Regions from separate parts of the Clavibacter michiganensis genome, predicted to be linked through region 2. Evidence: riboswitches for the same ligand, from Rfam matches in the RefSeq annotation. Region 2 holds a riboswitch; the other holds the start of a gene.
The links. Region 2 has a riboswitch for thiamine pyrophosphate ahead of thiM (hydroxyethylthiazole kinase). Riboswitches for the same ligand answer to the same signal wherever they lie in the genome.

Region 1: it holds a riboswitch for thiamine pyrophosphate, as region 2 does, so the genes downstream of both, K0V08_RS02885 (ECF transporter S component) here and thiM (hydroxyethylthiazole kinase) in region 2, are expected to answer to the same signal.

The regions. Positions count from the first base shown of each region.
Region 1 is NZ_CP080437.1:624,011-627,410, forward strand. It holds gene glgX (glycogen debranching protein GlgX) at 1-993, opposite strand, end outside; gene K0V08_RS02880 (hypothetical protein) at 1,204-1,536, shown strand; TPP riboswitch at 1,675-1,775, shown strand; gene K0V08_RS02885 (ECF transporter S component) at 1,811-2,464, shown strand; gene K0V08_RS02890 (ABC transporter ATP-binding protein) at 2,467-3,400, shown strand, end outside.
Region 2 is NZ_CP080437.1:1,380,205-1,383,604, forward strand. It holds gene K0V08_RS06415 (S9 family peptidase) at 1-1,787, shown strand, start outside; TPP riboswitch at 1,851-1,942, shown strand; gene thiM (hydroxyethylthiazole kinase) at 1,933-2,760, shown strand; gene K0V08_RS06425 (bifunctional hydroxymethylpyrimidine kinase/phosphomethylpyrimidine kinase) at 2,757-3,400, shown strand, end outside.

The DNA of each region.
Region 1 (3,400 bases), 760 kb from region 2:
CCAGTAGCGCAGCGAGTCCATGATCAGCTGCAGCGCGTGCGGGTGGCGCACGTTGAGCGAGTTGCCGGTGCCCGTGTAGTCCATGTAGTAGGTGGGGTCGTCCTCCATGAGCCGGTAGTAGGCCTGGTTGTCGATGCCCTTGAAGGAGAGCGTCGGGCCCAGGTGGTTGCCCTCCGCCGTGTGGTTGTAGACCACGTCGAGGATGACCTCGATGCCGGCGGCGTGCAGCGCGCGCACCATGGACTTGAACTCCTGCACCTGCTGGCCGAGCTCGCCCGTGGACGAGTAGGCGTTGTGCGGCGCGAAGAAGCCGATCGTGTTGTAGCCCCAGTAGTTGCGGAGGCCCTTCTCGAGCAGGGTGTTGTCCTGCACGAACTGGTGCACGGGCATCAGCTCGATGGCGGTGATGCCGAGCCTCTGCAGGTGGTCGATGACGGCGGGGTGCGCGATGCCCGCGTAGGTGCCGCGCAGCTCCTCGGGGATCCGCGGGTTCAGCTGCGTCAGCCCCTTCACGTGCGCCTCGTACACGACGGTCTCGCTGTACGGGGTGCGGGGGAGGCGGTCGCCGTCCCAGTCGAAGAACGGGTTGACCACGACGCCGAGCATCATGTGCGGTCCGGAGTCCTCGTCGTTGCGGCTCGACGGGTCGCCGAACTCGTACGCGAACAGCGACGGGTCCCAGTCGAACTCCCCGCACGTGGCCTTGGCGTAGGGATCCAGCAGCAGCTTCGCGGGGTTGGACCGGTGGCCGTTCTCCGGCTCGTAGGGACCGGTCACCCGGTAGCCGTAGCGCTGGCCGGGTTGCACGTGCGGGAGGTAGCAGTGCCAGACGTGCGCGTCGACCTCCGTCACGTCCACGCGGGTCTCCGTGCCGTCCTCGTCGATGAGGCACAGCTGCACCTGCTCGGCGGCCTCGCTGAACAGCGCGAAGTTCGTGCCGCTCCCGTCGAAGGTCGCGCCGAGCGGGTAGGGGTTTCCGGGCCAGGTGTGCAAGTGGTCCTCCAGTTGGGTCGACTCGTCCGCCGACGGCGCGCGGGCGGGCGTGCGTGCGCGGGGTCCGTCGGGGGCGGGGCAGGCGGTGGATCAGCGTGGGCCGCGACGGCAGGAGGCCGGATGCGACGCAGCGACGCACCAGGGGCGAGGTTACCGTGAGGACGCGGATCGCCCGGCATCGTCTCGCCGCCGCGGGGTACGGTGGGACGCATGACCAACCTCGTCGCACAGCTCGCAGAGAACGTGAAGAACGCCGGAGTGGGGACGGTCTACGGCGACCCCCTCGACATCGACGGCTCGACCATCGTGCCCGTGGCATTCGCCTGGTACGGCTTCGGCGGGGGCAGCGACCTCCCCGACTCCGACGGCAACGTCGCGGGCGGCGGCGGGGGCGGCGGCGCCACCTGGCCCATCGGCGCGTACATCGCCACCGACGGCGAGGTGCGGTTCCAGCCCAACGTCATCGCCCTGCTCGCGGTGGCCACCCCCGTCATCTGGATCTCCGGCAAGGTCCTCGTCAAGCTCATCAAGACGCTGAAGTAGCCGGCTCGCACGACCACCGCGGAGCGCGGGTGCCCTCGGGCATCCGCGCTCCCGTGCGTCCGGGGCGGCCCGCCTCCCGGGCTCGCGTCCCGGGCCCGCGTCCCGGGCGCGTCGACCGCGCGCTAGGATCGCCTCGAACACGGGAGTCCGGTGAGCCGGGCTGAGAGGAAGACACCCAGTCTTCGACCGTCGAACCTGATCTGGATCATGCCAGCGCAGGGAGGCTTCCATCTCGCACCCGTGCCCTCTTCCACTCATCCGAAGGGCACGTCCAATGACCGCATCACCGTCGTCCACGGCATCCCCCGTCCCCGCCGACACCGGCGTCCGCGCGCCCCGTTCCGGCCTGCGCGCCCGCTGGCGCGTCATCGACATCGTCGTTGCCAGCGTCCTCGGCGTCGCCTCCGGCCTCGTCTTCGTCATCTGGAACACGGCGTCCGTGCCGGTCGGCGGCTTCTTCCAGCCGCTGCTCCCCGGCCTCCAGGCGCTGGCCGGCGGCGGCTGGCTGTTCGCGGGCGTCCTCACCGGCATCGTGATCCGCAAGCCCGGCGCCGCTCTTTACGGGGAGCTGCTCGCGGCGTTCGTCTCCATGCTCGTCGGGAACGTCTGGGGCGTCGGCACGCTGCTCTCCGGCCTCACGCAGGGCCTCGGCGCCGAGCTCGTCCTCCTCGTCTTCCTCTACGCGAACTGGCGCGCCTACGTCGCCGTGCTGGCGGGCATGGGAGCCGGGCTCGGCATGGCGATCACCGACCTCATCACCTACTACCCGGGATCCACCCCGCTGTTCGCGACGATCTACACGATCGCGGCGCTCGTCTCGGGCGCGGTCATCGCGGGGCTGCTCTCGTGGCTCGTCGCCCGGGCGCTCGCCCGCACCGGCGCTCTCTCGCGCTTCGCCTCGGGCCGCGACACCGCGGCCCGCGTCTGACCGTGCGGCGGCCGGGCCGTCGCACGTCGTCGGTCGCCGCGTCGCGCATCCCGCTCGCCGGACCCGAGGCGACGGCCGACGCGGCGGGCGGCGCGTCCGTCCGGGCCGCGGGCTGGGGCTGGCGGCACGCGGGCCGGAGCGCCTGGGCGGTCCGCGACGTCGACCTCGTCATCGAGCCGGGGGAGCGGGTGCTGCTGCTCGGCGCGTCCGGTGCGGGCAAGACCACGCTCATGCACGCCCTCGCGGGCGTCCTCGGCGGCGACGACGAGGGGGAGGCGCGCGGCACCCTGCTCGTCGACGGGCAGGATCCGGCCTCCCGCCGCGGCCGCGCGGGGCTCGTGCTGCAGGACCCGGACGCGCAGGTGATCCTCTCCCGCGTGGGCGACGATGTCGCGTTCGGCTGCGAGAACCTGGGCGTCCCGCGCGACGAGATCTGGATCCGCGTCCGCGCCGCGCTCGACGCCGTCGGGCTCGACGTCGCCCTCGACCGCTCGACCACCGCGCTCTCCGGCGGCCAGAAGCAGCGCCTCGCCCTCGCCGGCGTCCTCGCGATGCGGCCCGGGCTCCTCCTCCTCGACGAGCCGACTGCCAACCTCGACCCCGAGGGCGTCGGGGAGGTGCGGCGCGCCGTAGAGTCCGTGGTCGAGCGGAGCGGCGCCACCCTCGTCGTCATCGAGCACCGGGTCGCCGTGTGGCAGGACCTCGTCGACCGGGTCGTCGTGCTCGGAGCGGACGGCGGGATCCTCGCCGACGGCGCGCCGGACGACGTCCTGCGCGACCAGGGTGCGTCCCTCGCGGCCGCGGGCGTCTGGGTGCCGGGACGGGAGCCCGCCACGCCCGTCCGGGAGCGTGCCGCGCCCGCGCCGCTCCTCCGCGCGGACGGCCTCGCGGTCGGCAGGGGCGGCGCGCGCGGCACCGCGGTCGCCGACCGGATCG
Region 2 (3,400 bases):
CGCCCGCCATCGAGCCCGCGGCCGACGGCGCGGCGATCGAGGGCGAGCAGATCCTGCTCGACTCCAACGCCGAGGCCGACGGCCACGCGTTCTTCTCGCTCGGCGCGTTCGAGGTCAGCCCCGACGGATCGCTCCTCGCGTACTCCACCGACACCGAGGGCGACGAGCGGTTCACTCTCAAGATCCGCGACCTCGCGACGGGCGAGGACCTCGCCGACGAGATCCCCGGCACCAGCCACGGCGCCACGTTCTCGGCGCACGGCGACCACCTCTTCTACGTCACGGTCGACGACGCCTGGCGCCCCGACACCGTGTGGCGCCACCGCGTCGGCAGCCCGGCGTCGCAGGACGTCAAGGTGTTCACCGAGCCCGACGAGAGCTACTTCGTCGGCTTCGGCATGACGCGCAGCCGCCAGTACCTCACCATCTACGTCGGCTCGAAGATCACGACCGAGGTGCTGCTGCTCGACGCCGGGGATCCCACGGGCACGTTCCGGTCGGTGTGGCCGCGCCGGCACGGCGTCGAGTACGACGTCGACCACGCGGTCATCGACGGCAGCGACCGGCTCCTCATCCTGCACAACGACGGCGCCACGAACTTCGAGCTGATCGACGTGCCGGCCGACGACCCGACCTCCACGACCGACCGCCAGGTCGTCATCCCCCACGACGACGAGGTGCGCCTCGAGGACGCCAGCGCGTTCGCCGACCACCTCGTGATCTCCTACCGCCGCGAGGGCCTCACCCGCGTCGGCGTGATCCCCTTCGACCGCGTGCTCGACGGCGAGCAGCTGCACGAGATCGCGTTCGACGAGCCGATCTACACGGTCGGCGCCGCCGGCAACCCCGAGTTCGCGCAGCCCACCGTCCGCCTCGGCTACACGAGCCTCGCGACCCCGGCCACGACCTACGACTACGTGCTCGCGACGCGCGAGCTCCGCCTCCTCAAGCAGCAGCCCGTGCGCGGCGGCTACGACCCCGACGACTACGTGCAGACCCGCGAGTGGGCCACCGCGGAGGACGGCACGGAGATCCCGCTGTCCGTGGTCTACAAGCGCGGCCTCGTGCACCCGGGCACGCCCGCGCCGCTGCTGCTGTACGGCTACGGCTCGTACGAGGCGAGCATCGACCCGTCGTTCTCCATCGCCAGGCTGTCGCTGCTCGACCGGGGTATGGCCTTCGTCATCGCGCACGTGCGCGGCGGCGGCGAGATGGGCCGGCGCTGGTACGACGAGGGCAAGACGCTCACGAAGAGGAACACCTTCACCGACTTCGTCGCGGCCGCCGACCACCTCATCGCGCGGGGGTGGACGAGCCCGGAGAAGCTCGTCGCCGAGGGCCGCAGCGCCGGCGGGCTGCTGATGGGCGCGGTCGCGAACATCGCGCCGGACCGCTTCGCCGGGATCCTCGCGGGCGTGCCCTTCGTGGACGCGCTCACGAGCATCCTCGACCCGTCGCTGCCGCTCACCGTGATCGAGTGGGACGAGTGGGGCGACCCGCTGCACGACCCCGAGGTGTACGCGTACATGAAGTCGTACACGCCGTACGAGAACGTGCGCGAGGGCGTGCAGTACCCGCGGATCCTCGCGGTCACGAGCCTCAACGACACGCGCGTGCTCTACGTCGAGCCCGCCAAGTGGACGGCCCGCCTCCGCGAGGTCGGCGCGCCCGTGCTGCTGCGCACCGAGATGCAGGCCGGCCACGGCGGCAAGTCGGGCCGCTACGACGCATGGCGCGAGCGCGCCTCCGACTACGCGTGGGTGCTCGACGTGGCGGGGCTCGCCTAGCTCGCCGTCGCGGCACCGCCGCCGGATGTCCTGGCAGGTGCGACGCGTCTCCCCCTAGGGTGGATCCCTGACACGGGGTGCCCACGAGGGCTGAGATGAGACCCGTCGCACCTGATCCGGTTCGCACCGGCGGAGGGATGTCATCATGAGCGCCGCGCGCCCATCGGCCCACGAGACCACGGGGACGGGGACCGCCTCGGCGGATCTCCTCCTCCTGCTGCGGGAGCGCCAGCCGCTCGTGCAGTGCATCACGAACGCGGTCGTCACCGGCTTCACCGCGAACGTCCTGCTGGCGCTGGGCGCCGCGCCCGCGATGACGGACGTGCCGACCGAGGCGGGGCCGTTCGCGCGGATCGCGTCGGGCCTGCTCGTCAACCTCGGCACGCCGCACGCGGAGCAGCGGGAGGCCGCGGTCGAGGCCGCGCACGCGGCGCGCGAGGCGGGGACGCCGTGGGTGCTGGATCCCGTCGCCGTCGGAGCGCTGCCCGTGCGGACGCGGCTCGCGCACGAGCTCGTGGCGCTGTCGCCGACGGTCGTGCGCGGCAACGCGTCGGAGGTCATCGCGCTCGCGACGGGCGGCGCGGGCGGTCGCGGGGTCGACGCGACCGACGAGGTGGAAGCCGCGCTCGACGCCGCGACGCTGCTCGCGCGCACCTTCGGCACGGTCGTCGCGATCTCGGGGCCGGTCGACCACATCACGGACGGCCACCGGGTCGTCCGGGTGCACACGGGCGACGCGCTGCTCACGAAGGTGACGGGCGGCGGCTGCGCGCTCGGCGCGGTGATGGCGGCGTTCGCGTCGCTGGATCCGGATCCGCTGCGGGCCGCCGTCGCCGCGACGAGCGTCTACACGATCGCGGCGGAGATCGCCGCGGAGGGGGCGAGCGGGCCGGGATCCTTCGCGGTCGGGTTGCTCGACGCGCTCGACGCCGTCACGCCCGAGCTCGTCGCCCAGCGCGAGCGCCTCGCGTGAGCGCGCTCGACCTCTCCGTCTACCTCGTCACCGACCCCGCCCTGTGCGGCGCGCGCGGCGTGCCCGCCGTCGTCGCCGCGGCGGTGGCGGGCGGGGCGACGGCGGTCCAGATCCGGGACAAGCACGCGAGCGCGGCCGAGCTGCTGGCGACGGTGGTCGCGGCCGCGGAGGCCATCGACGCCCACGCGGCCGCGCATCCATCCGCGCGGCGCCCGCTGCTGCTCGTCGACGACCGCGTCGACGTCGTGCTCGCGGCCCTCGCCCGCGGCGTGCGGGTGGACGGCGTGCATGTGGGCCAGTCGGACGTGCCCGCCGACCTCGTGCGCCGGATGCTCGACGCCGCGAGCCCGGATCGCCGCCTCGTGGTGGGCCTCACCGCGAACACGCCGGCCCATGTGGAGGCGGTGCGCGCGCTGCCGGCCGGCACGGTCGACTACCTCGGCGTCGGCGTGATCCGCCCCACGAGCACCAAGCCCGACCACCCGGCACCGCTCGGGCACGACGGGTTCGGGATCATCGCGGGGCTCTCCCCCGTCCCGTGCGTGGCGATCGGCGGGGTCGACGTGCGCGACGTCGCGGCGATCGCGGCGGCGGGCGGCGCGGGGACGGCCGTCGTGTCGGCGATCTGCGCGGCGGAGGA